One region of the Exiguobacterium sp. s133 genome, then DNA from elsewhere that is predicted to be linked to it. Evidence: riboswitches for the same ligand, from Rfam matches in the RefSeq annotation. Region 1 holds a riboswitch; each other region holds the start of a gene.

Region 1 (7,959 bases):
GCCGGTCGGATTCGGGCAACGCGGATTGATTGTCGCACCACCGAAGGCGGGGAAGACGTCCTTGTTAAAAGAGATTGCGAATTCGATTCAAGTCAATCATCCGGATGTTGAGTTAATCATTCTTTTGATTGATGAACGACCGGAGGAAGTGACGGATATCGAACGTTCCGTACCGGGAGCAGACGTCGTCAGTTCGACGTTTGATGAGACACCGGATAATCACGTCCGGATTTCAGAACTCGTCCTCGAGCGGGCGATGCGTCTCGTCGAGCATAAAAAAGATGTCGTCATCTTGATGGATTCGATCACACGTCTGACGCGTGCCTATAACCTGACCGTCCCGCAAAGCGGACGGACCTTATCAGGGGGGATTGACCCGGCTGCTTTCCATAAACCGAAACGTTTCTTCGGAGCAGCACGCAACATCGAACATGGCGGCAGTTTGACGATTCTCGCGACAGCACTCGTTGAGACCGGTTCACGGATGGACGACGTCATCTATGAAGAATTTAAAGGGACCGGCAACATGGAGCTTCATCTTGACCGGAAACTATCAGAGCGTCGCATCTTCCCGGCGATCGATATCCGGAAATCCGGCACACGGAAAGAAGAGTTGCTCCTACCGAAAGATCAACTCGATGCGTTGTGGACGATTCGTCGGACGATGAATGAATCAAACGAGTTCGTCGACAGTTTCTTGCGCAAGATTAAGGATACGAAAAATAATGAAGAATTCTTCGTTGAACTGTTGAAGGAAAAGAAGAAGCCGATTCGCCGGGCAGCAGCTAAACCACGGACGATCAAAACAGATACACCGACTTGAAAATAGGTATTGCGAGACGATGAAAAATCGTTTAGTATAGGAAGGTAACTTACTCTGGCTCAGCAAATGAACCAGGGCGGAAGGAGAGAAATCAACCATGAAACAAGGAATTCACCCAAACTACAACAAAGTTGTATTTATGGATTCAACTACTGAGTACAAATTCTTAACTGGTTCTACTCGTTCTTCGAACGAAACAATCACTTGGGAAGATGGAAACGAGTACCCACTCATCCGCGTGGATGTGTCTTCGGACTCGCACCCATTCTACACTGGTCGTCAAAAGTTCAACGCTGCAGACGGTCGTGTCGATCGCTTCAACAAAAAATACGGCCGCAAGTAATTGCGACCTATCCATTAAAAAACAGCCTGTCTCCATCACTGGAGCAGGCTGTTTTTGTATAGACTGAACTGGGCGCGATAGGTCAGGTAAGTCTTCAACACGAACGATGAGCCGATTGCGCCGGCAATGCCGGTGATATACGGGAGCAAGTCAGGATTTGTCGCGAATTGTTCGAAGAGACGACTGAAGGAAAAATGTCGGCCGAGGAAAAAACCTGCGCCGAGAAAGACACTAATCCAAATCAAAGCCCCGGTATACGCATAGACGGCGAAAACCCGAAACGGCATCTTCGAAACACCGGCAAAAAAAGCGGACAGTTGGCGAAGGCCAGGTATGTAGTAACCGATAATCAAGACCGACTTGCCGTAACGAAGAAAGCCGGCTTCTGCCGTGACAATGTGTTTTTCAGAAATGCGAAACTTCGGTCCGATTCGATGAAGCAACGGCATTCCGAGTTTCAGACCAAGCAGGTAGCTGATCGTCATCCCGATACAGCTTCCGGCGTAAGCGGCGAGAATCGTTCCGATTAAGGGTAAATTGCCTTGATGCATCCAAAAACCGGACATGATCAGTAACGTTTCATCCGGAACAGGAAGCCCGATGATCCCCCCGGCTAGAAGGATCGCAAGTCCGAATGAACCATATTGATGAAGCACTTCATGTAATATGTGATGGATCGGGAACACCTTCCTTCATAAATTCTTCTTCTATAGTGTACAGGAAATGAGGACTGGTTAAAACGACAAGGTGGGGAATCATGGGAATGAACGGATGGATTTTTGATTTCGAGAAGTCAACTCTTTTCCTTATATTCGATTCGGGCTATACTCGTTAAAGTGACTAATTTTAGAGGACGGTGTCTGCAATGATGCATGTAATAAATCAGTATGGTTGGATTGAAGTGATTTGCGGAAGTATGTTCTCTGGTAAGTCGGAAGAATTGATTCGACGCGTTCGCCGGGCTCAGTACGGGAAGTTGCCGGTCCAAGTGTTTAAACCGGCAATCGACGACCGTTATCATGAAGAACATGTCGTCTCGCACGTCGGCAACTCTGTCATCGCGGTACCGATGGCGACGAGCCGTGACGTGTACGCGGCAGTCGCACAAGAGACACAAGTGGTCGCGATTGACGAAGTTCAGTTCTTTGATGATGAAATCGTCGATGTCATCGAGGCCCTCGCGCAGGACGGAAAACGTGTCATCTGTGCCGGACTCGATCAAGACTTCCGGGCGGAACCATTCGGTAAGATGCCGGAACTTCTCGCACGGGCAGAGTTCGTCACGAAACTGCAGGCGATCTGCCTGTCGTGCGGTGACCCGGCATCGCGGACGCAACGTTTAATCGACGGTCGACCTGCCAACTACAATGATCCAATCATTTTAGTCGGCGCGTCAGAGTCGTATGAGCCGCGTTGCCGCCACTGCCATGAAGTGCCGGGGAAATCGCAAGCCCTGCAACAATGGAAGAAACAGCAACAGAACTGATGAAGTAAACGAAGGACTGATTCATCAGTCAGGACCACATCAATCAAATGGCCGATACTCCCATCGTTTCAAGGGAGCATCGGCCATTTTTTTTGCGCATTCATATTGTTCTGGACGGCTTAGTCGATGCTTGAAACACGCATCGAAACAGTCTTCATCCCTTGCTTTTGCGCAGGAAAGACATCAACCGGTGTGGGTCAAACGACTATATTGGTGTACAAAGTGTGTTGCCTCGCGGACAATCGTTTCTTGATCATAATCGAGGGTCGCGACATGATAGGAGTCAAGCAGGCAATAGCTCCGTTTGTCCGTCGAACCGATGACTTGATAAAGGTAATCCGAACTTTCAGGCGGGACGACATGGTCTTCGGCAGAATATAAAATAAGTGTTGGAATCTCGATGGCTGGTAAGAGTGGACGTGTCTGGTCAATCAAGGTCAAAAGTTCCGATGCGCAGACGACAGGGACTTGGTCATAGATGATTTCAAACGCTTCACGTTTAATGTCTGGGGTACTTTCTTTTAAGTAGCGTGGACAGTCTTCAAAAGATAATGCTTCATAGGCAGGAATCGCTAACGCTGCATTGATCGTAATCAATCCGTCAGCAGGTAATCCTTCCGCGACGAGTGCAAGGGCAAGTGTCGCACCCATCGATTGTCCGGCGATGAAAATGGACGAACAATGATTGGTTAAGACGTCGAACCCTTGGCGGAGGCTTTGTTTCCAATCTTCAGCAGTCGACGCTTCGAAATCACGGATGCTCGTCCCGTGTCCGTCGAGACGCGGGGCATACACGGTAAACCCTTGGGCGGCAAACTGCTCTCCGACAGTACGGACGCTTTGAGGGGTTGCGTTAAAACCGTGAGACAGTAAAATACCGATTGGACCTCGTTCAATCAAAAAAGCTTCTGCGCCAAACAGGACGGGTGATGATGAATTCATAAAGGGTTCCTCCTTCTATTAAAAAACTCGTAGTGCTTTAGGCGCACTACGAGATTCTCGTAAGTATCATCCAAAGCATCGGCTTTGCTGGTCGGAGCACCTTGCATGTTGCAGGTTGCCGTGGGTTCGTAGAGCCAGATCTCTCGCCCACTCTTGATATATCGTATAGGAATTGTCGGAATAATCATTGTGAAGAGGATAGCATTGATTGAAATACGTTGTCAAGACGTCAAAAAGAAGTCGAAATTGATAAACTGGGTAATTTGGTTTAATTTTGAAAATATGGTTGACTTGAGAAAGGAATCCCCGTAGTGTAAGCATTAGATTCACGACATAAGAACGACTTGAAACATCACACATATGAACTTCATACCGTAGCACTTATCGAGAGAGGTGGAGGGACTGGCCCTACGAAACCTCGGCAACAGACTTCTTACGTCGTACTGTGCCAATTCCGTCAGACGTTTGTCTGAAAGATGAGCGGAGCGGATTCTGCCTTAGTGCAGATGGAAGGATCCTTTTCTTTTAAGAGAAGGGTCCTTTTTTTGATGTTTTCCTAAAAAAAGAGAATGAAATACAATTCATTTTGTATTTTAGAATGACCTGTGCTAGTCTTGAGCTGTATAACTCAATAACCAGTTCTTCGGGGTAGGGTGAAAATCCCAACCGGCGGTGATGCGATTGATAAATCGATGAGCCCGCGACCTGCAGTGTACGCACTGTGGCTGACTTGGTGAGACTCCAGGGCCGACGGTAAAGTCCGGATGGGAGAAGGACGAAACAATGCGCTTGCTGCCATTTTCTGAAAAAATGTTTTCAGGGAAAGGTCTGTTTCTGTATGTGTAAAAACAGAAACGCGAGACGCTTATTTCGTCAATCCTTCAATCACGACGCCCCTTTTACAGGAGGCGTCTTTTTTATTGAAAGGAGCGGAAAAAATGGAAACATTCATGAGTTATGCGATGCAACTAGCACACATGTTAAACGGTCAAACGAGCCCGAATCCGAGTGTCGGCTGCGTCATCGTCAAACAGGGGCGGATTGTTGGTTTTGGGGCCCACCGTTATGCGGGAGGACCCCATGCCGAAGTCGAAGCGCTCCTCATGGCAGGTGAAGCAGCACGCGGAGCCGATCTCTACGTGACACTCGAACCGTGCAATCATCACGGCAAAACACCGCCGTGTACGGAAGCAATCCTCGAAGCAGGAATCAATCGTGTTTTTATCGCGACAGAGGACCGCCACGCGCTCGTCGCAGGAAGCGGTATCACACGTCTCCGTCAGGCGGGGATTGACGTCGAAGTCGGTCTACTAAAAGACGAGGCAGTGGCACTGTATGAACCATTTTGGACGGCGATTGAACGAAAACGTCCGCATGTCACAGTGAAAGTCGCCCAAACGATGAACGGGACGATTGCGACGGGTGAACAACGCTTTATCACTTCGGAAGCGGCACGTGCTGACGGACGGCAGTTACGCGGGATACACGACGCGATTCTCGTCGGAAGCGACACGGTGATCATCGATGACCCGGCACTGACGTTGCGCAGTTCGACCGGCATCGAACCGGTCCGTGTCATTGTCGATCGCCGCGGGCGCCTGACTGAAACATTCCAAGTCTTAAACGATGGCTTGAATCCGACGTACTGGCTGACGGAACAGCCACGAACAAGCGAACGGGCGAACGTGACGGTTTTCGTCGGGACGTATGCGACACCGGACCAAATCCTCGAACTTTTATATGAACAAGGTATTCGCAGTCTGTTGATTGAAGGCGGTCCCACGATTCAATCCGCATTTTTAGAAGCGGATCTCGTGGATACGATCGAACTCTATCAGGCACCGTCCCTCTTCAGTGGGACCAAGTCTCTGACGACGGAACAGGACATCGAAGACCGTTTTGATTTAGTGAAAATGAACCAAATCGGACAAGACGTCCATCTCCAGTATGTACGAAAGGAGAGGATGACATGTTTACCGGATTGATTGAAGAACTCGGCACAATAAAACGGAAAGTCCCCCGTCCGAACGGGCTGGCGCTCGAAATTGAAGCGACAGCAGTGCTTGATGGAACAAAGATTGGCGACAGCATTGCCGTTGATGGGATTTGTTTGACGGTGACGGCGATGACGAAGAGCGGATTCACGGCCGATGCCGTCCATGAGACGATCCGAGCGACGTCGCTGCAGACGTTACGGGTCGGAGCAGCCGTTCAACTCGAACGCGCGATGCCGGCGAATGGACGGTTCGGCGGTCACTTCGTCAGCGGTCATATCGACGGAACGGCTCGGTTTCTCAGCCGGCGACCGGACGGTGAAGCGATGGAATACCGTTTTGAGGCAGGCGACTGGAGCAAGTACTGTATTCCGAAAGGATCGATTGCGATTAATGGGACGAGCCTGACGCTGCAACATGTCGGAAACGACGCGGTGACGATTTCATTGATTCCCCATTCACGCCAAGTCACGACGTTCGATCGCTTGCAGACGGGTGCCCTCGTCAATATCGAATGTGACTTGATGGCGAAACATCTCTATCACTTTACGCAGAAGGATGCGAAGACGGACTGGTCGGCATTTTTAGGAGGCGAAGTATGATGAACGGATTTGATTCGATTGAAGAAGCAGTGGATGACTTAAAACGCGGACGACCGATTATCGTCTGTGACGATGAAAACCGTGAGAACGAAGGGGATCTCGTGTTACTTGCGGAACATGCGACACCCGAGATGATTAACTTCATGATCACTTACGGCAAAGGACTCGTCTGTGTCCCGGTCAGTCCGGATATCGCAACACGACTCGAACTCCGGCCGATGACAGATGTCAACACGGATCCGCACGGAACGGCTTTTACGATCAGCATTGATCATGAAGATGCGAAAACCGGCATCAGTGCAGCGGAACGGGCAATGACGATTCAGCGGATGTTGACGGATGGTCCAAAGCAGTTCAAGCGTCCCGGACACATCTTTCCGTTGATCGCAAACGAAGGCGGCGTACGCGTCCGGCGTGGTCATACGGAAGCAGGGATTGATTTGGCACGGCTCGCGGGAAGCGCCGAAGCGGCCGTCATCTGTGAAATCATTTTAGACGACGGGACGATGGCACGGGTTGATGATTTAGTGACGTATAAAGCAGAACATGATTTAAAAATGATTACGATCGATGCTCTCGTCCGCTATCTCGAGCGCTCTGTCCGCCGTGAAGCGGAAGTCTTGTTACCGACGACGCACGGGGCGTTTCGGATGCTTGGTTATACGACACCTGACGCCAAGGAACATGTCACGGTGCTATCAGGTGAAGCAGAAGACGGGATGCTCGTCCGGGTTCATTCCGAATGTCTGACGGGTGACGTCTTCGGATCAAAACGGTGTGACTGCGGTCCGCAACTCGACGCGGCGCTCGACCGGATTGAACAAGAAGGCGGCGCTGTCCTCTACTTGCGGCAAGAAGGTCGGGGGATTGGTCTGATGGCGAAGCTGAAAGCCTATGAGCTCCAAGAACAAGGACTCGATACGGTCGAGGCGAACCATGCGCTCGGATTCGCAGCCGACTTACGCGACTACGCCGTCGCAGCAGCGATGCTTCAGGACCTCGGTGTCACGAAAATCCGTTTGATGACGAATAACCCGGATAAACAGCAAGCGCTCGAAACGTACGGCATCACTGTGCTTGAGCGGGTTCCGCATGAAGTACCGGCAAGTTTAGAAAACCACCAGTATCTCAAAACCAAACAGACGAAGCTCGGGCATCTGCTCGATCTCGAAGGAGGAAAATAAGATGGTATACGAAGGATTTTTAACGGGCGAAGGACTCCGGGTTGCGATCGTCGCAGCACGTTTTAATGAATTGATCACTTCTAAATTAGTCGGAGGAGCAAACGATGCCTTCCGTCGTCACGGTGTCGAAGCGGATAGCGTCGATACGGCGTGGGTGCCGGGCGCATTCGAGATTCCGCTCGTCGCGGAGAAACTGGCGAAAAGCGGTAAGTATGATGCCATCATCACACTCGGTGCCGTCATCCGCGGTGCGACGTCGCATTACGATTATGTCTGCAATGAAGTCGCGAAAGGTGTTGCCGGTGCGTCGCGTGAGACGGGTGTTCCGATCATCTTCGGTGTATTGACGACGGACTCGATTGAACAAGCGGTCGAACGGGCCGGCACGAAAGCAGGGAACAAAGGGTATGAGTCGGCGGTCTCTGCCATCGAGATGGCGAACTTGTTACGCAGCTTTCAGTAATGTTTCTCTATCGGATGTAAAACGGGGACAGACGTAAAAGTCAATCCGCCACCTGTTAGATCGTTCAAAAGGAATCACTCGTTTCACGCGACTCCTGCAGGAAAGCGCGTGGAAAATGAGCG
Region 2 (7,959 bases), on a different contig from region 1:
CGCAAAAGAACTCGCAGCAGACGGACATAAGTTACGCGGGATTCGAATCGATTCCGGCGACTTATCCTACCTATCAAAACGCGCCCGGAAGATGCTTGATGAAGCCGGCTTACTCGACGTCGAAATTGTCCTGTCTGGTGATTTAGACGAATATGTCATTCAAGACCTTCGCATCCAAGGGGCACAGGCAAACACCTTCCTCGTCGGAACACGCGGCATCACGGCGTACGAACAACCGGCGCTCGGCATGGTCTATAAACTCGTCGCCCGCGAAATTGACGGCGAACTTGCACCCGTCATCAAAGTTTCGTCTTCAAAAGCGAAGACGACGACACCGCATATCAAGGAGGCGTACCGCATCGTCGACCCGGAAACGAACAAGTTCAAAGGCGACTACATCACGTTACTCGATGAAGATCCGAGTCAACTCGACTTCGTCGATTTGATTGACGTCCGTGACCCGTCGTTCCGGAACCGGATTGAAAACTTTAAGGTTGAACGGTTACTTGCACCGATCTTTAAGGACGGTGAACTCGTGTATACCGTTCCGACGATTGAAGAAAGTCGTCAGTTCCACGAACAGCAAATCGGACGCCTGTGGGAAGAGTACAAACGTCTACGTCTACCTGAAATCTATGCCGTCACGTTCAGCGACCGTCTCTGGAAACTGAAACTCGACATGATTCGGAAAACACGCCTCGCAAGTGGTGTAAAATAACAAAATCAAGCAGCCTCAAGAATCAAGCTTCTTGACGGACGTCTTGAAAGGCTACCTTTTCATCTCCCTCTCATTTTTCTATACGCTAAAAACAGCCCCTTCAACTGAAGTGGGCTGTTTCGTTTGGGTGAGCAGTCATTTTGGCTGTCGCTTGTTCCATTTGTTGACGAAAGTACCACGCAAAACCAAGCGCACCTCCGATGAAGACGATATAGGTAATCCGTTGACCGAACTCAGCAAGAGAATCGGCGTAAAAGATACTAATTAAATGATCACTTCCACTGATAAGAAGCAAACAGGCGATCAGGAGCGCTATGCGGTACGCAAGCGTCGGGCGATCTTTTGGCTCAGCATGCCAATACATGATGATGTGATGGGCAAGTAAGATAATCCCCACGATTCCTAATATTCCTATAAGTGCTTGCGGCATAATAAACGGTCCTCCTGTTTCTGATTTCTAGTTCCATTTAAACATAGTTCGACTCGAAGACGTTACGAAAAGTTTCGCGCAGGCGACAGACTCACGTTATACTGAAGAAAATCACGTACGAACAACAAAAGGAGGAGTTCTTTTTGAAAACCTTTAAATTGTGTACATTACGTATTCTCATGGATGAATCAGGGCGAGATACGACAATCCCCGTTCAGATTAAAGATGGGCTGACGGTGAGTACCGACCAAACCGCCCAGTGGGTCGCTGAAATCGTCGTCACCGACACCGATCAACCGATTTTGAAAGAACTGTTCGAGAAAAAGCTGCGCGCTTTGATTGAAATCACGATTTCACGGCCGGACAATGACCCCGCCGCCATGATCGTCACGCCTTATGAAAGTACGCAATTGAGCGAAGGCGTCTCTTATCTCTTTACCGGTAAGATGGTCATGATGAAAAATGATTTATCCGAATCGATTTTGCGTGAAGTCGTCGAAGACAACTTTACTGGCGAAGAGCTGATTCAAGAATATAAAGACCGACGCTCTAAACGTGGTGCTCATATCACGAGCATCGCGAAAGAAACGTTTAAACAGTACTTACAAGAACATCCGGCAACCGTCGAAGGATGATGTTCAAATTGTGATATGGTCCGCTACATTAATCCGCTCAATCTCATAACGGTCGGAAAAACGAATGTAATTCGCACATGCATTTTTTAACGGCGTCCGGTAACTGAATGTCTCATCAATCGAGGAGAGTGCCGCTTTAATCGTATGCGAATGGCAGACGACTAAGAGGCGTTTTCCTCGATATTTTTCTGTCAGTTCTTCAACCGCACTGAAGACACGCTGTTGAATTTCCGCTTCCGTTTCAAGCCCCGGGACGCGCTCTGCATCATTTGCCTGCACTGCTTCGTAAATTCCGGCGACCGGTTCACCGGAAGCCGTTCCAAATTCGCGCTCGACAAGCCGTTCATCCGTTTCCGTCAAGCTTAGACCGATCGATTGACCAATGATTTCAGCAGTTTCGACAGCTCGCGATAGCGGACTTGAAATCAAGACGTCCCACTGTTCTTCTGCCAGGTAGGCAGCACTGAGAGCCGCCTGTTTTCTACCGGTCTCGTTAAGCGGTATATCTTCACGTCCTTGAATCCGCTCGTTTAAGTTCCAGTCCGTTTGACCGTGTCGTACTAAACAAATTTCCGTCATATTGCAGTCTCCTTCTAAAGAAATATGACTGATTGTATCATGTTTCCTAATGAAGCGCCTCTCGTTTCGGTAAGACAAGCACTTGACAACTGAAGGCTTCGATTCGTTCGAGCAAACGTTCAATTTTGAGTGGATTTTCAGTTTGGGCAAAGCTCGCCAGCGAATGTGTGCCATTCGGGAAAGAGAATAATCGAACATCCGCCCCGACATCCGCCCCCTTCTCAACAAAGTGGAGTGCTTGAGCAAACGGGACAATCGGATCCTTTTTTCCGTGCAGCAGCATGATCGGCGGCGAGTCGGAACTTAAATGTGTCGCCGGGGAGACACGCATCATCAACTGTCGCCATTCTTCACGTCCACCCCCATAAAACTTGATATGGGCAATCCAGGTTTGAATGAATTTAAACAACAGAAAATTCGTCGGCGGATACAAGGCGATGACTCCACTGATTAAAGGAAGATGCGCCTCCGCCTGTTCGCCGATAAATTCAGTCGGGGCAAGCGCCGTCGTCAACATTAGGGCTCCACCTGCTGAATCACCCCATAAAAGCATGCGACCGCGCGCGATGCGTAATTCATCCGCTTGTTGATTTAAAAAACATAAGGCATCTCGAACATCTTCCAGGTTGTCCGGAAAGTAGCTGCCATCCTCAAATAAACGATAGTCGATGCTGCAAACGGCAATCCCGAGTTCTAAAAACCGGTCGATGATTGGAGCAAAACTAAACACATCATCACGGTTTCCACGAACGAATGCGCCGCCATGAGCATAAATCGCGACCGGAAACGGCCCTTCTCCCGGTGGATAATAGATATCTAACGTCAAGTCCTGCTGATTGACCGTCTTGTATAAAAGATTTCGTGGTGCTAATTGCTTTTCGGTAAGCGGCAAGACCGGCTCCGTCCATCTGAGTAAGGCTCCATAATTATTCCAAATACTCGCACCAGCAGCAGCCGTCGTCAAAATAGCGGCGCCACCCATCAACCATGCTGTTTCACGTTTCACCTCATCACCTCCAAGGCTCATTCCGATTTCACTTCTACTCTTCTCTTACCCGATTTATTTTGAACTAGAACTTCACAACATTCCGACTTGACGCTTTAATTTCCGTCGGATATAGTTAGAAAGTCCAAATCGGAACAATTACGTTTTAATTATCTTGGAGGGTTCATATATGAAAAAAATCATTCCAGCGTTAACCATCGCGACAGTAACTGCCAGTCTGCTCGCCGCATGCGGCTCATCGACTTCAAATTCAGACGAAGACGGTAAATTGCAAATTTATACGTCGACGTTCGCCACGGCAGCCATCGCCAAAGAAATCGGCGGAAAGGACGTCCAGGTCGAATTAATCGTTCCCCCTGGCGCCGACCCGCATTCGTATGAGCCGACTCCGAAGCAACTGACGACGATTGCGAAAGGCGATCTATTTTTACTTACCGGCACAACCCTTGAGCCGTACTCTGAAAAGATTAAGGAAAGTTTAGCCGGTAATTCCATTCGTTTTGTCGAGACAAGTAAAAATATCGACTTACTCGAAGCTTCCGCTTCGCTTCATACGCACGAAGAAGACGCACACGATGACCATGATGATCACGAGGCTGAAGAAGAGTCGCACGATCATGGACAATACGATCCGCATGTTTGGCTCGACCCGAACAACGCCAAGAAAATGGCTGACTCGATTACGACCGCGTTAGCAAAGGAAGCACCTGACCGGAAGGAAACGTTTGATAAAAACCTCGCACTCTTTAACAAACAAGCAGATGAACTCGACCAAAATTTACAAAAAGCTGTTGACTCCGGTTCGAAAAAGGAGCTTCTCGTCACGCATGCCGCATACGGGTACTTGGCGGAACGTTACGGTTTCACGCAACTGCCGATTGCCGGTATTTCACCGTCTGACGAACCGTCCCAAAAACAGCTGGCTGCCATCGTCAAGGAAGCAGAGATGCATGACTTAAACTATATCGCCTTCGAAGAGACGGTGTCGCCAAAGGTCGCCCGTGTCATCCAAAAAGAAATCGGTGCCGAATCGATTACGATTCATAACCTCGAGTCCGTCGCAAAAGATCAACAAGATCAATCGTACTTTGATTTGATGAACGAAAACGTGACGACGCTCAAACAAGCACTGCAGTAAGGTACAGTTGACAAGCATTAAAAGATACGTTAGGGTAATAAACGTGTTTTAAACAACGACTAAACAACTAAATGACTTCTTTTTATCGCGAGAAACGGAGGGACTGGCCCAATGATGTTTCGGCAGCGGACGATTGATTCGTACTGTGCCAAATCCAGCAAGCTATGGCTTGAGAGATAAGAAGAGCGTCTTTTTCAGTAAAGACCTCCTTCTTTCTTGCGAAGGGGTCTTTTTTTGTATGCTGAAGAAATGGAGTGATTCACATGAACGAAACGGTTACGCCGAACAAATGGGCGTTGTTCCCCTTGTTCGTTTTCCTTGTATTATTCATCGGTGCAGGAATCTTCTATAACGACTTTTACAAATTCCCCATCTTGATTGCAGCTTTAATCGCCTTGATTTTTGCTGCTGCGACATCTAAGGGAGACATCAACCAGACCGTCGAGCGGATTGCCCGCGGTGCCGGAAATCCGGACATCATGATCATGGTCTTCATCTTTTTACTCGCTGGCACATTTTCTGGAACAGCGAATGCAATCGGAGCCATTGATGCGACCGTCAACGCTGCACTCAGTTTCCTACCCCAGTCTCTTTTAATGAGTGGATTGTTCATCATTGCCGCTTTCATCTCGATGGCGATGGGAACTTCGACCGGCACAATCGCTGCCCTTGCACCGATCGCACTCGGGATTCATGACGCGACGGGTGTCAATGTCGCACTCGCCGCTGCTGCCGTCGTCGGTGGAGCAATGTTCGGTGATAACTTATCGTTTATCTCAGATACGACAATCGCCGCTGTCCGGACACAAAAAACGAACATGCGTGATAAATTCAGAACGAACTTTTTAATCGTCTTGCCTGCTGCCGTCATCACTGTCATCTTACTCGCTTTCGTGTCAGGTTCCGGAGATGTCGTCGAAGCGAAAGCATTTGAATTTTATAAGCTGATTCCGTATCTTTCCGTCATCGCGCTCGCACTCTTTGGTGTCAACGTCATTCTCGTCTTACTCGGCGGGACGTTATTGACAGGCATCATCGGAATGATCGACGGTAGTTTCGGAGTAAGTGGGTTTGTCCTCGCGATGTCTGACGGATTGATGGGGATGGCAGAAATCTCAATCTTGACGTTGCTGATGGGTGGACTCGTCAGCCTGATCACCTATAACGGTGGAATTGCTTATCTCAAAGAAACGCTGACACGAAAGATTTCGAAACGCCGGGGAGCTGAGTTCAGTATGGCTGCCCTCGTCAGTGCAACGAATCTCGCAACAGCAAATAATACGATTTCGATTCTTGTCGCCGGTCCGCTCGCTGCTGAAATCGCGGATACGTATGACATCGACCGGAAGAAGTCAGCCAGTATCCTCGACCTCTTTTCCTGTGGTGTTCAAGGAATCATCCCGTACGGAGCGCAACTTTTGATTGCCGCTGAATTGACGAAAACGGCGTCACCCGAACTGATTCCTTATTTGTTCTATCCATTTTTACTGTTCGTTTGTGGATCACTGGCAATCTTCTTCGGCTTCCCACGCCGGAAGAGCGATGCCGCACAGAAAAACAACATGTCGTAAAACAAACAACCCCCGTCGCTTCGTCTGCGACGGGGGTTCACTTTATTTTTGTTTTTCTTGACGATTCAAAATGAAATAGGCAATCGCCGGAAGCGGAAATTGAACGAGTCCTGCTCCACCCCATACCCACGGATTGCGTCCTGTCTTGCGGGCACCAAGGAAGAGGAACGTGGCTTGAGCACCTAATAGTGCTGCAATGCTTGTCCAAACTCCTTTTGGTACTTTTTTAATCGATTTCACCATGATATTACACCTCTCTTCGTTTATGCATCAGTAGACTTTCTTCTCTTTCCCATTCTATATTCCCTGCTTATGAGCATCAAAACAGATGTTCCGCTAAGTTCATGCTAAACTGAACAGGCAAATCCATATTCTAGTTTCATTGAAGGAGGAGTATATACATGCAATACGCAAAACTTTCAAATGGTATCACGATTCCACAGATCGGGTTCGGTGTCTGGCAAGTCGATGAAGAGACGGAAGCACCGGCTGCCGTCGCAGAAGCACTTCGCGTCGGTTACCGTCATATCGATACGGCTGCCGTCTACAAAAACGAACGTGGTGTCGCAAAAGGAATCAAAGAAAGCGGCGTGAAACGTGAAGAACTCTTCTTGACGTCTAAAGTTTGGAACGATGACATTCGTGCCGGACGGACGAAAGAGGCTTTCGCTGAGTCACTTGAGCGACTAGAAACCGATTATCTCGATCTTTATCTCATTCACTGGCCGGTCGAAGGTTATGTCGAAGCATGGAAAGCCATGGTCGAGCTGTACGAAGCAGGTAAAATCAAGGCGATTGGTGTATCGAACTTTAAAGAACATCATCTCGATACACTTGCTGAAGAAGGACTCATGACGCCGATGATCAACCAAGTCGAGCTTCATCCACAACTTCCACAGCATGAATTGCATGAGTACTTGCAAGATCACAGCATTCAAGTCGAAGCATGGAGCCCACTCATGCAAGGTAAGTTCCTTGAAATCAATGATTTCAAAGAGATTGCTGAAAAACATGGTAAGAGCCCATCACAAGTCGTTCTACGTTGGCACCTCGATAACGGAATCGTTGCGCTTCCGAAATCAGTCACACCAGAACGGATTGCTGAAAACTTCGATGTGTTTGATTTCCAACTCGATGCAGACGACCTCGAACAAATCGATCGTCTCGCGACAGAAGTCCGCCTCGGACCGGACCCTGACGAAATTGACTTTTAATCCACTGACCGATACACGAAAGACTGCTGACGGGACCTATCCCGTAGCAGTCTTTTTTTAAGCGTAATAAATAAGAATCGTCTCTTCTGTCGTTTCAGCCTTGCTGAAGTATGCGCGTAAATCAGCAAACTGTTCCCACACGTCGTCGAATTTTCCGTGTTGCCCCGCTTCATCATAAATCGTCTCAAGTGACCGACGATCAAAATTTCGCATGACTTCTGCTGAGATGATGATTAACGGAAGAGGGAGAATCCCGACAATTGCTGCTTGTGTTTCGTTGACAATCAACTCTTCACCGACAATCGCTCGACCTAAGTTGTAATGGGTCTCTTGATCGATATAGATATCGATTTGATTCATCAAGTGATAGAGAGCTGCCGTGTCTTCCAGAGCAAATAGCTGTTCATAATCCGGCTGCGTCTCATGGATAAAAAGAATCCAGTCCATGATGATATGCGGGTCGTCACCAAACGAATCCCAAACGGCATCCGCGACACGAACGTAATGTACGTTTTCCATCCTCCCTCTCCTTTCTTCGTTTCTTTAATAGCTATTCCCATTTTTTCGATGCTTTAGTAATTTTTTTAGAATCTGCGTACTAAAAAGCAACGAAAAAAAACGCTCTCACCTTCTGATAGCACGTTGTCTACATGCAAAAAGAACCAGCA
Region 3 (7,959 bases), on a different contig from region 1:
ATTGAATCGAGAGCGACCGGTCGAGCACACCTTGTTTTAACGGTTCAAATTTTTCCGGCGGAGCGAACTCCTGCATCAAGGCGATGATATTATCGTGCTCCGTTACTGTTCCGTCAAAGTCACATAAAATCCGGATCGTCATTTCGTGATCCCCCAAGCATCGAGAGCGACACGTAATTCCTCGTGCCGGTGGGCGGCACTTGTCAGTGATTCGCCGGCCAGTGCTGCGCCCAGTGCCTGGCGGAAAGCGATGACTCCGGCCGCAGCACCTTGCGGATGACCGTGGACACCGCCTCCGGCATTGATGACGGAATCGACGCCGAAATCACGAACAAGCTGGGCGACGAGACCCGGGTGGATTCCGGCGGACGGGACCGGGAGAATTGTTTTGGTCTCACCGATTCGGGTCGCTTCGACGGCAATCCCGCGGGCCAAGTCTTTGGCGAGGGCGACATTCCCGTACGGCGACGGGAACAGTGTCAAGTCGGCACCGGCAATCCGCGGCAACGTTCCGAGCAGGACCGGGGCGGCAATCCCGTACTCGGGACTGGCGATCAAGGCACCGCTCAACGCCGGATGATTAAAGATCGGGACCGGGATTTCCGGATCGGCTGCCAGTTCCCGCAAGACATCAAGCCCGTATGTAAACGTGTTGAGCAGGAGGGCTGTCGCTCCGGCTTCGACCAGTCGTTTCGCCTGCTCTTTCAAGCGGAAGACCGGACCACTCAATGTAATCGCATAAAGGGCCCGTTTACCGGTCCGTTCATAGTGTGCATCGAGGACTTCCCGTCCAATCCGCGCCCGGTCGAGTGCCGGTGTCAGCGGATTGTCGTATAAGATTTCGTCATCCTTGACGAGATCAATCCCGCCGGCGAGCTGGGCTTCCAGTTGTTCCCGTAAAAAAACGAGATCCCGTCCGATGACGCCTTTGAAGATGCTCATCAACAGGGGGCGATCATGGACTTGGATCAATTGGCGGACGCCCTCGATGCCGAATTTAGCACCGGGGAAATCCGGTGTGAATGAAGCGGGAAGCTGAAGATCCGTCAGTTTGATTTGACCGTCGAGTGACAGCTTGCCGAAGACGGTCGTCAAAATCGCCGAAAAGTCTCGTGAGACGTTGTGTTCCGGATAACGGATCGTGACATACCCTTTTCCGTCGTGTTCTTCCGTATGGACGACTTGTCCTTTAAAGGATTCAAGCTGTTGTTGTTCCAAGTGATTCAAATCGGTCCATGAGCCGACCGTCAGACCGAGGGCGATTTGCTCTGCCCGTTTTGGTAACTGATCGGTCACGCCGAGTTGGTAAGTTGCGGTAATGTACGCCATGATCGTCGTCTCTCCCTTGTTAAAAAATACAAAAATGGTCCCTCGTCAATGACAAGAGACCATGAAAAATTGCGCGTGGACTCTTATCTGTCAGCGTGTTAGCTGCAAGAATTAGCACCGTGCCAACTGGTCGGTTGCTGCGACATCATAGGGCTCGTCCCTCCGTCTGCTCTTGATAAGAATTGGATGAAATTGTGAAATCTAATTGCAATTTTTACATGAGATGGACGTGATGTCAAATAATTTTTTGAAAATTTATTTTTTTTGAAATCCGCTTCTATAGATGGCGGTCTTTTAAATGGTTTTTCACTAAAAATTGGAATTGACAGATGATTTAAGACGGGCGTAATATTCGAATCAACATCGAACACAACAACCACATATGACTCTTATCGTGAGTTGGCAGAGGGAATTGGCCCGAAGACGCCGCAGCAACCGACCATCCGGCACGGTGCTACATCCAACAGACATTCGTCTGAGAGATAAGAGGACGGATGATACCCCGCGCCTCTTTTCTATGACGAAAAGCGGCGTTTTTTTGTGTAGAAATGAAGGGGGAAGCAAGATGGCATATCAAGCATTTACAGAACAAGACGCCATTAAACGTGTCCGGGAACTCGGACTCATCGGACAGGAAGAAGCGACGGCAGAAGAAATCGGCGACGGCAACTTGAACTTAGTCTTTCGGATTCAGGCAGGGAAAGAACGTTTGATCTTGAAGCAGGCATTACCTTATGCAAAAGTCGTCGGGGAAAGCTGGCCCTTGTCACTCGAGCGGGCCTGGATCGAACAGTTGGCACTGAAGGAATTCGCAAAATACGCGACGCCATTCGTTCCACGGGTCTTTCATGCCAGTCATGAAGAAGCGTATACGGTGATGGAGGACTTGTCGCACCTGCAAATCGTTCGGACGGGATTGCTCGCCGGCGAAACGTATCCGCTCCTTGCAGAACATGTCGGTTCTTACTTGGCGCGGACGTTATTTTTCACGTCAGATTTTGCGCTCGGTCCAGTCGGAAAAAAGCAGGTCGCACGTGACTATTACAACCCGGATTTATGCGACATCACGGAAAAGTTAATCTTTACGGATCCGTTTTACGACGCGGAAACAAACAACATCGAGAGCGGCTTGGAAACAGACGTACAGCAGCTCTGGCAGGACGAAAAACTGAAGCGGGAAGTGGCGAAGCTCGAAACGTTGTTCATCACGAAAGGGGAAGCCTTATTACACGGGGATTTACATACAGGAAGCATTTTTGCTTCCGCGGGCGAAACGAAAATCATCGATCCGGAGTTCGCTTTTTACGGACCGTTCGGGTTTGATGTCGGTCAGTTCATTGCCCACCTCTGCTTTGCGGCGTATCCGAACTATGCTGAGTTGCGGGAGACGCGGGTGAAGGATATCGATACGTTCTGGCTGACGTTTGCTTCGACGTTCACGGCACTTTGGGAACGGGAAGCCGTCGAACCTTTCCGGACGGTACCCGGGCTTGTCGATGATGTCCTCAGTACAATTCTCCAAGACGCGCTCGGTTTCGCCGGTTGTGAACTGATCCGGCGGACGATTGGTTTGGCACCGGTCGCTGATTTGGAACAAATTCCGGATGCTGCGACGCGCCTTGAACGGAAACGTCATGCGTTACGCCTCGGGACGGCATTGATTAAACGGCGCGGCGAATGTAAGACGTTTACCGATCTCCGGAATTTTGACGTGACGGAGGAATTGAGCCGATGAGCGAGTTTATCCGTAGTGTCATCTATGAGCGGGCGTGCTTAAAGATCCTTGATCAGACCCGTCTCCCGCAAGAAGAACGGTACGAAGTCATTCATGATTTGGCGCAAGCGGTTGAGGCGATTAAACAACTTCGTGTCCGGGGGGCGCCGGCAATCAGTCTGTTCGGTGGATTCGTCCTCGTGCAGGAAGCGTTCCGGACGACGGGATCGCTTGACGAGGTCAAACAAAAACTGTTGACGGTATCGGCGGAGTTACTGGCGACCCGGCCGACCGCCGTCAATTTGCGGAACGTACTCGATGCGCTCAATCAGCTTATCCTTTCGAGCACAACGCTCGAGGAACTGCCGAAACGTCTGGAACAAAAAGTAATTGCCCTTTATGAAGCCGATGCCAAGACGTCACGGCAAATCGGTGTGCATGCGTTGGAGCTGTTTCAAGCGGGAGACCGGGTGTTGACGATTTGTAACGCCGGATCGATTGCGACAGCGGCGTACGGGACGGCACTGGCCCCGTTTTATCTTGCGAAGGAACAAGGCATCCCGTTATCCGTCTATGCGTCGGAAACCCGGCCTTTGTTGCAGGGGGCGCGCTTGACGACATGGGAGCTGCAACGGGCAGGGATTGACGTCACCTTGATCACGGACAATATGGTCGCACATACGATCAAGGAAAAGCAGATCACCGCCATCATCGTCGGCGCGGACCGGATCACCCGTAACGGGGATACGGCCAATAAAATCGGGACGTTCCAGCTGGCGTTACTCGCACGTGCCTTCGGGATTCCGTTTTATGTCGCTGCGCCGCTGTCGACGTTTGATGTGACGAGTTTATCAGGTGACGAGATTGAAATTGAAGAACGCGATGCTAGTGAAGTGACGCAACTGGCAGGGAAAGTAACGGCACCAGCCGGAACAAAGGTCTTTAATCCGGCGTTTGACGTGACACCGCACGAGCTCATCACGGCGATCATCACGGAACTCGGCGTCATTGAACGGCCGAGCGTGGAAACGATCGAACAGGCGATTGGACAACAGGTCATCTAAACAGACAGGAGAGATCGAGATGAAAAAATTAGCATTCTTACTCGCACCGGCGGTCTTGCTGGCTGCTTGCGCCAATAGTGAAGCGACACCGGCGAAAAAAATCAGCGGTGTGCCGGAAAGTGTCCAAGGCGACATCAAGATTGCCGTCATCCGCAATCTGGCGTCCGATGATCATACGAAACAATTTTTAGACGGTGCCCGTTCGGAAGGGGAGGCGCTTGGGTTTAAGGTCAACACGTTCATTTCCGAAGGCAATGACGTCAAGTTCAAGGAACTGGTGGCGCAAGCCGTTCAGCAGGATTATGACGGACTGATCATCTCGCACGGAAAAGAAGATTATGCCTACGACATGATTAAACCGGCGATCGACAAAGGGATTCAGGTCGTGACGTTTGATACGGTGACGAAGAAAAAGGACCAGACGTTAACAGGCATCACGGAGACGTTCCAGGATGATCACAAACTGGCAGAACTTTCACTCGATGAAGTGACGAAAGTGAAAGACGACAAGCCGGTCCGGGTCATCAAATTGTGGTTCGGTCCGGGGTTTGCACCGCTTGACCGCCGTCAGGAAATCTATAAGACGTATGAAGCGGACGGCAAAATCAAGACGCTTGAAACGGTCGGACCGACGAATTTCCAGGATGTCCAGGGCGATATCGCGACGAAGATGAACGCGATTCTCGCGAAATATCCGAAAGGAAGCATCGATGCCGTCTGGGGAGCGTGGGATGAAGTCGCAAAAGGCGCCTATAAATCCTTAAAAGACAACAAACGTCAGGAAATCCCGTTGATTTCAATCGATGTCTCGAATCAGGACATCAACCTGATGCGTGAGAATGGCAGCAACTGGGTGTCGACGAGTGCCGTTGATCCGCATTTGATCGGACAGACGGACATGCGCCTGCTGGCGAAAAAACTGGCCGGTGAAAAAACACCGGGCAGCTTTGATCTGGACGCTAAATTAGTCGAGCAAAAGGCGCTCAAAGCCGATACGACGATGTACAATCTCGATACAATCATCAAGGGCTGGAGCACATCTGAGAAATTCAATGAACCGTGGATGGAAAAACTGCGGAAAGCGAATGCTGCGAAATGACGCATCTGGACGCGACGAACCGGCTCGAGATGCGTGGGATTTCAATTGAATTCCCCGGTGTCAAAGCGCTTGATGCTGTTGACTTTTCCGTCCGCCGCGGGGAAATTCATGCGCTCGTCGGAGCGAACGGCGCCGGTAAGTCGACGCTGATGAAAGTATTGGCGGGAGCGCATGCGGCGTATGACGGGACGATTTCGTTTGAAGGTGTGCCGTTGAAGATCGATTCGCCACGGGCCGCGAAACGGGCGGGAATTGAAATCGTCTACCAAGAAGTCGATACGGCATTGATTTCATACTTGACGGTCGCGGAAAACATTTGCCTCGATTTGTTGACGAACGGACAGCTCAAAGGGGTCATCCGGCAACGCCGATTTGAACAGATTGCACGGGAGGCGCTCGGGAAACTCCAGTCTTCGATTGATGTCCGGCAACGGGTCAGTGAACTGCGCCTTGCCGACAAACAGTTGGTCTTGATTGCCCGGGCACTCGTTCAAGACAGCCATTTTTTAATCCTGGATGAACCGACGGCGCCGCTCAGTCAACGGGAGACGGAACGTTTGTTTCGCATCATCAGGGAACTCGCGACACGCGAACAATTGGGCGTGATTTTCATCTCACACCGCCTGCAGGAATTATTTGAAATCTGTGAATCGATTTCCGTCATGCGTGACGGAAAACTTGTCGCCCGCCAAGCATTAGCCGGGCAAACGAAAGAGACAATCGTTGAACAGATGCTCGGAAGACGTTTGCAACAGACGGACCGGCAAACCCGAACCGTCGGGCAAGCGTTGCTCGAGCTCAATCAAGTGATGGTCCCGGGTGAACTCAATCAGCTGTCATTGACGGTTCATGCAGGTGAAGTGATTGGAATTGCCGGACTTGTCGGAGCGGGAAAAACCGAGCTCTGTAAGACGATTTTCGGAGTGACTCCGACTGTGGCGGGACAGATTCGGATAGCCGGCGAACCGGCGACTATCCGGTCGCCGCACGAGGCAGTCAGACACGGGATTGGTCTGGTCCCGGAAGAACGCCGGAAAGAAGGCATCCTTGTCACGGATCCGATTTATCAAAACATGACCGCGGCAAGTCTCAGACAATTCGTCAATCGGTTCGGTTGGGTCAAGACGGGAACGGAACGGACTGCCGCCAACGCTATCATCAAACGATTGGCGATCAAATCAACGGATGAAACGCAACGCGTGGAAGGATTATCCGGCGGGAACCAGCAGAAGGTCGCGATCGGCAAATGGCTCCTCGCCGATGCTGCGGTCCTGCTGCTCGATGAACCGACAAAAGGTGTCGACGTCGGGGCGAAACGGGAAATCTTCGACGTGATCGATCAACTGGCCGGACAGCAAAAAGCGATTCTGTATGCGTCCAGTGAATTCGATGAATTGCTGGCGGTGACGGACCGGATTTATGTCATGTATGACGGGAAAATCGTGTTCGAGACGAATACGTCGGAGACGACGGAAGACCAATTACTGCTGTATGCGACAGGGGGGATGACTTGATGAACGAGGTACTTCACGAACCAACGACGGAATCAAAACCAAACACGGAACGACACGCATCCGGTAAACGGTTGTTACGCTTTTTGAATGACTGGGGGATCGTCCTCGCAATCCTTGCACTCATCGTCTTTTTTGCCGTGACGGCACCAAGCTTTTTACAGGGCGCGAACCTGATTAATATTTTGCGCAGTATCTCGATTGTGACGATCATCGCAATCGGGTTGACCGTTTCGCTGACCGTCAACGGTTTTGATTTATCGGTCGGTTCGACCGCGACCTTTGCCAGCTCGCTCGTCGTCTCATTTTTTGTCTGGTACAGCCTTCCGCTTGGTCTGTCGATCGGCTTGGCGATTTTGATTGCCTTAAGCGTCGCGCTGGTCAACGTGTTATTGATCGTCAAATTCAAGATTCCCGACTTGTTTGCGACGCTTGCGACGATGTTCATCTTTGAAGGGGTGGCGATGACGTATACCGGCGGCGGATCAATCAGTGCCGGGATGCCCCGTCTCGACGGAACACCGACAGTCGGGATGATTCCGGAGTCCTTCCTAAAAATCAGTCAGGCACCGTGGATCATCCTAATCATGCTCGCCGTCGTAGCAGTGACGCATCTGTTTTTGAACCATACACGACACGGCCGCTTCTTATACATCATCGGCGGAAACCCGGAGGCGGCACACTTGACGGGAATCCCGGTGCACCGTTACCGGGCACTGGCCTATGTGATTGCCGGACTACTCGCGGCAGTCGGAGGAATCCTGCTTGCGTCGCAGGTTGGATCGTCACAGATTAATGCCGGATCCGGCTATTTGATGCCGGCAGTCGCGGCTGCCTTCATCGGTTCATCGTTTGCCGGACAAGGGAAACCGAACGCACTCGGGACATTAGTCGGAGCCTGCTTAGTCGGGATTCTTGAGAATGGGCTCGTTATGTTATCTGTTCCGTATTACTCATTGAATATTATTAAGGGGCTTGTCCTTGCACTTGCTTTAGCAACGACGTATTACCGGTTTCGAAAAAAATAATTAAAAAACAAGGTTTAACTTCGAATAGATTCGGTAATATTCAATATATGAAAGGATGGTGATGCACATGAATGATTATCAATGTAGAGGGAACGATCGCATGTCGCTTCGAGTAGAAGAGGATCACCGGACTTGACGAACGGAATAAGTTTATAGACACGGATTGTACCCGTGTTTTACGTGCACTCTGCACGAATCAAGAACGGTTTACGGC
Region 4 (7,959 bases), on a different contig from region 1:
AAGTCTTTGGCCAGTTGTTTGTCTTCGTCACTTGTCTTAACAGCGACTAAGTTGCGGTACTGCTCGTTCATCGTCTCGAGTGCGAGTGCATCGAGTAAGTCGAACTTCGCAGCAAGTGCGAAATTTCCGGGAACGGCTGAAATATCGACACTTTCGACAGCGCGTGGAAGCTGAGCGGCTTCAAGCGGTTTGATGACGAGTTTCTTTGGATTTTTGATGATGTCCTTTTCTGAGACGGTCAGTGGATCGGTATCTGCTTTTAGTTCAATCCAACCTTGATCCGCTAACAGGTTCAAAGCACGTGCCTGGTTCGTCGGATCGTTCGGTGTCGCGACTTCAGCGCCTTCTTTGACATCGTCCAACGTTTTATAGGACTTGCTGTATAATCCCATCGGTGCGGTTGGGACAGTGATCAGCCCTGTGAGGTCGAGATTTTTTTCTTTCGCAAACGTTTTTAAATAAATCGAATGCTGGAACAGGTTGGCATCGATATCACCGCTCCCGAGGGCAAGGTTCGGTTGAATGTAATCACTGAATTCGACGATTTCGACTTTATAGCCTTTCTTTTCGAGTCCCGGTTGAATCGCTTCTTTGACCATATCGCTATACGGACCACTCGTCGCCCCGATTTTGATGGACTTCGTTTCTTCATTTGCACTGCTGTCACCGCATCCGGCTAAGATGCTTGCTCCTAATAATCCTGTTGCTAAAAAGGCATAGCGTTTTTTCATCGTAATCTCTCCCTTGCGTTCTCTATTTGTAAGTTATCGTTTATCGGCGACACGTGCGAACCGGTTGCCGAGTGCCTGAATGACTTGAATGATGACGACAAGCACGACGATCGTCATGATCATGACGACGTTATCGTACCGGTAATAACCGAACCGGATCGCGAGGTCACCAATTCCGCCGCCACCGACGATCCCTGCCATCGCTGAGAATCCGATCAGGCTGATCAAGGTCAACGTCAAGCCTTGAATGATTCCGGGCAATGCTTCCGGAAGGAGAACACTGATAATGATGCGAAGCGGTTTCGCCCCGCACGCTTCTGCTGCTTCAATCAAGCCGGGTGGAATCTCACGGAGTGAGGTTTCGACGAGTCGGGCGAGAAACGGAATCGCGGCGACGCTCAAACTGACCGAGGCGGCAGCGGGACCGATTGTCGTCTTCGTGATGAGTTGCGTCAATGGAATCAAAGCAACGAGTAGGATGATGAATGGTAACGAGCGGACGATGTTGATGGCGAAGTCCAACGTCGTTCGAATGAAAACATTTTGGAAAAAGAGTCCGCGGTCGGTGATGAATAATAAAATCCCGAGTGGAATTCCGATGATGATGGCGAAGGCGAGTGAAATGCCGACCATGAAGGCCGTCTCTCCGAGTGCTTTCGTTAAGTCGGGAAGCATTGTCGTAAACCGGTCAAGCGACATCTTGAATCACCTCGATTGCGTGCAACTGTCCCTCGAGCCAGGTTAAGGCACGATTCACATGCAGTGTCGGTCCCGTCAAACTGACGATTAAGACGCCAAACGCGACGTCCTGAATGTAGTCGACCTTCCCATGCAGGATGCTGACTGCGATATCGAATTGTTTGATGGCTTCAGATAAGGTACTCTCACCTGTTTTTTCACCCGTGAACTGAAGTCGAATGACTTTGCCGGGTGTCGTCCGTAAAATTCGTTCCGGCAACTCGATTTGGAGTGCCGTATCGACGTAATGTTTTGTGACCGGATGTTCGGCTTGACTAAATATGGCGTAAGTCGAAGCGACTTCGACGACTTCACCGTGCGCCATGACGGCAACGCGGTGACAAATTTGTTTGACGACATCGATTTCGTGGGTGATGAGGATGATCGTCAAACCGAGCCGGGCGTTCAAATCTTTCAGTAAATCGAGAATCTGGAGCGTCGTCACCGGATCGAGCGCTGATGTCGCTTCGTCACAGAGTAAGATGTTTGGATTGTTGGCGAGCGCTCGTGCGATGCCGACGCGTTGTTTTTGTCCACCACTGAGTTGGCTCGGATAGTTCGTCTCGAATCCTTCGAGTCCGACGAGTGCCGTTAATTCTTGAATCCGTTTCGGGAACTCACGCCGTTTGACACCGGCAGCCTTTAAGGCGAACGCGATATTGTCGGCAACCGTGCGGGACTGAATCAGTTGAAAGTGTTGAAAGATCATACCGACCCGGAGACGGAGTTTGCGGAGAGACGTTTTGGAGACACGTGATAGATTGGCTCCGTCTACTATGACCGTACCGCTCGTCGGTGTCTCGAGTCCGTTAATCAACCGTAAGAGTGTACTTTTTCCGGCGCCGGATTCACCGATGATGCCGAAGATTTCCCCTTGTTCAATCGTTAAGTTGACATCGTTTAATGCAAAAATCGGTGTGCGGTCACGGACAAATTGTTTTGTGATGTGTGCGAACTCAATCATGATGTTTCCCTCCCTATACAAAAAAATCGCTTTTTTCCAGTTAGAGAGCAACCAGAAAAAAGCGACGAATTGTAGAATTTCGTAACTTATCTCTCAGAACAAAAGAAGTTCTGTAGGATGTGGCACCGTTCCATTACTGGTGGTTGCCGGACGTCGTTGGGCCTAATCCCTCGGTCGCTCTCGATAAGTAGCTATGCTGTTGGGATTTACTTTAACGGAAATGATTCCCATCTGTCAAACGTTTTTTCAGAATTATTCGGCAACGGCGGTTTGGAAGAGCTGAAGGGTCCCGATTCGTTTGACAGCCTCGACGAGTCGGTCGACATCGGCAATCAGACTGATCCGGACGTAACCTTCACCGTATGTACCAAAGAAATGACCCGGTGTCACGGCGACGTGCGCTTCGTCGAGCAGGTGATCGGTGAAGCTTTGTGACGTGAAGCCGGACGGAACAGGGAGCCAGACGAAGAACGAACCACCCGGAACCGGTCCTGCCCAGCCGATTTCGTTTAATGCACCGAACAACGCATCGCGTCGCGTCTCATACAAGGCGCTCAGTTCACGGACACATGTCTGATCGCTTGAAAGTGCGACCGTCGCTGCATGCTGGATCGGTGTGAAGGCACTGACGTAAAGGTGTTCCTGGTATGTTTCGATGCTCGCGATGACGGATGGATTACCGATCGCAAAGGCGATCCGAAAGCCGGACATGTTGAATCGTTTTGAGAGCGAAAACAGTTCGATTCCGACGTCTTTTGCCCCTTCCGTCTGGAGGAAACTACGTGTCGGACCATCGAAGCTGATCCCGCCGTACGCTAAATCGTGGACGACACAAATGTCGTTTTCATCAGCGAATGCGACCGTCTGTTCAAAGGCTTTCGCTGTCGCCGTCGCACCGGTCGGATTACTCGGGTAGTTGAGGAACAACATCCGGGCCCGTTCGACGTCGAGCGAATCGAGGAGGTCATAGTCAGGCAAAAAGCTATTTTCAGCGAGAAGCGGAAGCGTGATTGGATACGCACCGGCAAGTGCTGCGCCCGACAAGTAATCCGGGTAACCGGGATCCGGGACGATGACTCCTTCACCGGGATTGACGATCGTCTGCGGAAGGGCGACGATGCCGGCCTTGCTTCCGAGTAAAATCGCGACTTCTGTCGCCGGATCAATCGACACGCCAAATTCTGATTCATAAAAATTAGCGACGGCCTGCTTTAAGAAATCATGTCCGCGAAACGGGGGGTACTGGAGATTACTTGCATCATCGATGGCTTGTTTTAAAGCATCGAGAATATGTACGGGTGTCGTTTGGTCCGGCGTTCCTTGACCAAGCGTGATGACGTCGTGTCCTGCGGCTTTGACGGAACCGATCCGTTGGGCAAGTTCTGCGAAGACGGGATCGGGCAAGCGATCGATGGCGATCGATGGGGCGAAATGTTTCATCTCTGTTCCTCCTTCGGGTATTGTCGTCAAGAATAGCGAATTTTCAGTCAAAATGAAAGAGGTTTTTTAAAATCCCTTAAAAATTAGAAGAACATTCCAATTTCAGACGATGTTCTTGATACACTAGACAAGTAATCGATTGACTACTAGACGGGAGATGGAAAAGATGAATCGGACCTGGTGGAAAGAAGCCGTCGTTTATCAAGTGTACTGGCGGAGTTTTAACGACTCGAATGGAGACGGGATGGGGGACTTGCGGGGCGTGATCGAAAAGCTCGACTACATCGCCTCACTCGGGGTGGGTGTCATTTGGCTTAACCCCTGTTATACATCACCTGATATCGACAACGGTTACGACATCGCTGACTATTACGGCATCATGGAGAAAGCCGGCACGATGGCAGATTTGGACCAGCTGATTGAATCGGCGCATGCGCGCGGCTTAAAAATCATTCTCGATCTTGTCGTCAATCACACAAGTAATCAACATCACTGGTTTGAGGAGTCGCGCCGTGATCAAACGAATGATAAGTCAGATTGGTACATTTGGCATGACGGGGAAAAAGGAACACCACCAAACAATTGGCGGTCGTATTTTGCGCCGAGTCCATGGACGTGGGATGAAGGACGGCAACAGTACTATTTTCATTCGTTTGCGTCAGAACAACCTGATTTGAACTGGGAACAGCCTGCCGTCCGTCAAGCTGTCTACACGATGATGCGATGGTGGATTGACCGAGGTATCGATGGTTTCCGGATGGATGTCATTAACTTGATTAAAAAACGAGCGGCGTTTGACGATGTGGAGGATCCGTTTGACTTGTCCTACTTAGGCAATCAACCGGGAGTCCATGAATTTTTACAGGAGATGCATCAGGAAGTTCTTGCGGGGAAAGACTTGTTTACGGTCGGGGAGATTCCGTTTGTCGGTCCCGAAGACGGGCTGTTATATGTCAGCGAAGAACGTCAGGAGTTACAGACGTTGTTTCATTTCGAAGTCGCCGATGACATGGAAGAAATGGACCTGTTGCGGTATAAACAGATTCAAAAACGGTGGTATGATGCGCTGTACCCGAAAGGCGTCACTTCACAATTTTTGAATAATCACGATCATACAAGACAAGTCACGCGCTTCGGTAGCGAGCGCTATCGTGTCGAGAGCGCCAAGTTACTCGGCTTGATGTTACACACGTTACCGGGTATCCCGTATGTCTATCAAGGAGAAGAAATCGGGATGACGGGTATTCGTTTCTCGGATGCTTCTCTGTACCAAGACGTCGCCTTCCGTAATCGTTACGAGGAGCGCGTCGCAGCGGGAGAGCCGAGTGGCGCTGTCTTGTCATCGATGCAGCTACGGGCGCGGGATAATTCGCGGACACCGATGCAATGGGATGATAGCCGGGCAGGCGGATTTACGACAGGGGCACCATGGATGACGGTCAATCCGAACTATAAAACAATCAACGTGCAGGCAGCTGAACAGGATCCGCAATCGGTTCTCGCGTTTTACCGGGAGTTGATTCAATTACGAAAAGAACATCCTGTCATGGTGTATGGCGTGTATCGTGATTTGGCGATTCAGGATCCTTATCTTTACGTATATGAACGGGAATTCGCAGGGGTGACGTGGCGAATCGTCTTGAACGTCCATGATGAACAGGTCGAAACGACATTCGCCTTACCGAATGAACAGTTACTTCTCTCGAACTATGAAGAGAGTGCAAGTGAGATCTTACAGCCCTATGAGGCGCGTCTGTACCAAACGAGTCGGTGAAATAGTGAAGGGTTTCATCTTAGGAAAATACAAGAAAGTGACACGCTAGAAAAAGTGCCGTGGTTTTGAGGAACATTCTGATCGAGGGTCATGACAAGAGTTAGGTCCCGCTGATTTCGAACGGGCTGATGAAAAAAGAAGGAGCTGACTCAAGAGTCGCTCCAACATCAATCAGAGTGACGGACGGTTTTGTTATCCTCACCGCGAATCGCGCTACCTTTTCCCACAGGGGTCGAGGATGAACGTTCCCGTCCTCCATTAAGTAAATGGCCGATGACCCACTTTTGACGGGATCATCGGCCATATCTATACAAATGTTTATTGTTTCAGATAGTTGAGTGTTTGACTGAGATACGTATGGAAAAAGTCCTGATTCCTTTTAATCGAGAGTGGTTCCCGCTTTTGAGTCAGACCCTTTGAGCGTGTAGAAAAACGTGTGCGAGAAGTGAATACGCTATGTCTAGATGCGATCAGTTCCTCGTCTCGTCTTCAAAGCGACAGGGGCGCGAACGATTGCTTTTTTCGGTTTAATGCGATTCAAGACGGATTGCGCTCTAAATCGGCTGCATGAATTGTCTATACTTACGCTTTTACCTCCCGCACTTCCTGCTTTTTAAGCAAGGTAAAGGGTTCGGTAGATTGTTGTGGGATCAGCGTTTTAACAATTGTTCAAACCGATCGACAGCTTCACGCATTTCATAGCTCGGTGCGAGAACGAGAGGACCATGTCCAGTCGCAAGGATGTCGGGCGTCAGTTCCGTCAATTGATGGGCGGACTTCAAGGCGACGTCTTTATCCCAAGTCGCGAGAGCAGGGAACGGGAACTGCCAGCGCGTATCGCCGGAAACAGCGATTCCGCCTTGTGTTTGGAAGGCATCTCCGGCAATCAACGTCCGACTGCCTTCATGCCATAAGGAAATCGAGCCCGGGGTGTGCCCAGGAGACGTAATGACGCTCAGGCTTCCGACTTGTTGGCCGCTTTCAAGCAGACGGTCTGGTCGTGTCTTGATGTTTTTCGGGATGCCCCCTTTTAAGGGTGTCGTCTCTCCTTCACGAAGCGATTCGTCACCGCTAAGAAGCGCTGCGTCGCGGTAACTGATTGCCACTTCGGCGAGTGGAAAGGCATTCGCTAAGAAGTCGAGTGAACCGACATGATCAGCGTGGGCATGCGTCAAGATGATGGAACGTAACGGTTTGTGATGGGACTTGATGACGCGATGGATTGCTTTGGCGTTCAGTGAAATCCCGGTATCAATCAAGGTCAGGCTGTCGGCTTCTTCAAAAAGGTAACAGTTGACCGGGAAAAAAGATGGTGTCGTCTGTAATTGATGGAGTCGTTCAATCGTTGAGATCCGCATAGCGTTTCACTCCCTCGTTAAAATAATCGTCGATACTTTAGTATCACCTGTTTTAGTACAGACGTCTACAAAAAAACTCCTCGACTGGACCGAGGAGTAAACAAAAATTAATACGTGACTTCGAAGACGGCACCAGCATGCGCAGAATCGTCTCCATCTGCCGCTGTCGTGACGAGCAGACGATCTTCATAAGCGATTGGGCACGTCGGATTTGCAACCGGGAACTCGATGTGTGCGAGCTTCTCACCCGTTTCAAGATTCCAACGTGTGATGCAAGAACCGGCATAATGCGCGATGAAAACATGTCCATCCCGGTCTTTCGTCATGCCGTCCGGAAAACCATCTTCTTCTTCTAAATCGATTGCTACGCGGCGATTCGTCAAGGGCTGATCAGGTGCGTAGTCAAAGGCGTAGACTTTTTTAGTCGGTGTGTCGATATGGTACAGCGTCGTTCCGTCCTCTGACCAGACGAGACCATTTGAGTTCGTGAGGCTTTCGAGCAAGACATCAATCGAGCCATCGTGACGCAAACGGTAGAGACTGGCCGTTTCCCCGTCCTCTTCATTGATGCTACCGGCTACATACTGCGCAGATGGATCGAGTTTACCGTCGTTCATCCGGTCCGAGTCGGGCATCGTCAACTTCGTTTCGAGTGAGAGATGACCTTCTTTCAGATCGAATGTTCCGAAACCATGTTCTGAAGTCACCCGGAGAAAATCAGGGGCATCAGTTAAAGCGATTGAAGTGATCGCGCTCGGTACCTGGAACGGCTTCAAGGCCTCAGTCGTCAAATCATATGAAAAGAACAGCTTGTTTGGAATGTCAACGAAATAAAAGCGTTTCGTTTTGGCGTCATAGACAGGCGATTCGCCTGTTTTACATGCTACATCAATAAAAAGTGAGACTGTCATATATGTTCCTCCTACGTATGGTCTTGCTTGAATCAATCAAGTA

The links. A riboswitch is a leader RNA that binds a small molecule or an ion and turns the genes downstream of it on or off. The one in region 1 is predicted to bind S-adenosylmethionine.
Positions count from the first base shown of each region.
Region 2: another riboswitch for S-adenosylmethionine. It lies ahead of KNP96_RS15240 (Na+/H+ antiporter NhaC family protein); the one in region 1 lies ahead of KNP96_RS12905 (alpha/beta hydrolase).
Region 3: another riboswitch for S-adenosylmethionine. It lies ahead of mtnK (S-methyl-5-thioribose kinase); the one in region 1 lies ahead of KNP96_RS12905 (alpha/beta hydrolase).
Region 4: another riboswitch for S-adenosylmethionine. It lies ahead of KNP96_RS04090 (methionine ABC transporter ATP-binding protein); the one in region 1 lies ahead of KNP96_RS12905 (alpha/beta hydrolase).

Region 1 covers NZ_JACSMK010000010.1:62,361-70,319, forward strand. The annotation lists gene rho (transcription termination factor Rho) at 1-823, shown strand, start outside; gene KNP96_RS12890 (type B 50S ribosomal protein L31) at 921-1,166, shown strand; gene KNP96_RS12895 (DedA family protein) at 1,202-1,852, opposite strand; gene KNP96_RS12900 (thymidine kinase) at 2,035-2,652, shown strand; gene KNP96_RS12905 (alpha/beta hydrolase) at 2,836-3,594, opposite strand; SAM riboswitch class I at 3,655-3,757, opposite strand; SAM riboswitch class I at 3,973-4,077, shown strand; FMN riboswitch at 4,230-4,374, shown strand; gene ribD (bifunctional diaminohydroxyphosphoribosylaminopyrimidine deaminase/5-amino-6-(5-phosphoribosylamino)uracil reductase RibD) at 4,533-5,579, shown strand; gene ribE (riboflavin synthase) at 5,564-6,190, shown strand; gene ribB (3,4-dihydroxy-2-butanone-4-phosphate synthase) at 6,190-7,374, shown strand; gene ribH (6,7-dimethyl-8-ribityllumazine synthase) at 7,376-7,837, shown strand.
Region 2 covers NZ_JACSMK010000014.1:11,198-19,156, forward strand. The annotation lists gene KNP96_RS15210 (nicotinate phosphoribosyltransferase) at 1-718, shown strand, start outside; gene KNP96_RS15215 (hypothetical protein) at 819-1,148, opposite strand; gene KNP96_RS15220 (YwpF family protein) at 1,292-1,783, shown strand; gene KNP96_RS15225 (histidine phosphatase family protein) at 1,787-2,362, opposite strand; gene KNP96_RS15230 (alpha/beta hydrolase) at 2,409-3,368, opposite strand; gene KNP96_RS15235 (metal ABC transporter solute-binding protein, Zn/Mn family) at 3,538-4,506, shown strand; SAM riboswitch class I at 4,586-4,689, shown strand; gene KNP96_RS15240 (Na+/H+ antiporter NhaC family protein) at 4,770-6,077, shown strand; gene KNP96_RS15245 (hypothetical protein) at 6,120-6,320, opposite strand; gene KNP96_RS15250 (aldo/keto reductase) at 6,479-7,291, shown strand; gene KNP96_RS15255 (hypothetical protein) at 7,349-7,810, opposite strand.
Region 3 covers NZ_JACSMK010000007.1:134,678-142,636, forward strand. The annotation lists gene KNP96_RS11055 (2-hydroxy-3-keto-5-methylthiopentenyl-1-phosphate phosphatase) at 1-142, opposite strand, end outside; gene KNP96_RS11060 (2,3-diketo-5-methylthiopentyl-1-phosphate enolase) at 139-1,329, opposite strand; SAM riboswitch class I at 1,410-1,511, opposite strand; SAM riboswitch class I at 1,716-1,818, shown strand; gene mtnK (S-methyl-5-thioribose kinase) at 1,895-3,064, shown strand; gene mtnA (S-methyl-5-thioribose-1-phosphate isomerase) at 3,061-4,107, shown strand; gene KNP96_RS11075 (sugar ABC transporter substrate-binding protein) at 4,127-5,206, shown strand; gene KNP96_RS11080 (sugar ABC transporter ATP-binding protein) at 5,203-6,720, shown strand; gene KNP96_RS11085 (ABC transporter permease) at 6,720-7,745, shown strand.
Region 4 covers NZ_JACSMK010000002.1:299,114-307,072, reverse strand. The annotation lists gene KNP96_RS04100 (MetQ/NlpA family ABC transporter substrate-binding protein) at 1-731, opposite strand, end outside; gene KNP96_RS04095 (methionine ABC transporter permease) at 765-1,430, opposite strand; gene KNP96_RS04090 (methionine ABC transporter ATP-binding protein) at 1,420-2,433, opposite strand; SAM riboswitch class I at 2,517-2,623, opposite strand; gene KNP96_RS04085 (aminotransferase class I/II-fold pyridoxal phosphate-dependent enzyme) at 2,686-3,873, opposite strand; gene KNP96_RS04080 (alpha-glucosidase) at 4,040-5,647, shown strand; gene KNP96_RS04075 (MBL fold metallo-hydrolase) at 6,298-7,005, opposite strand; gene KNP96_RS04070 (SMP-30/gluconolactonase/LRE family protein) at 7,113-7,916, opposite strand.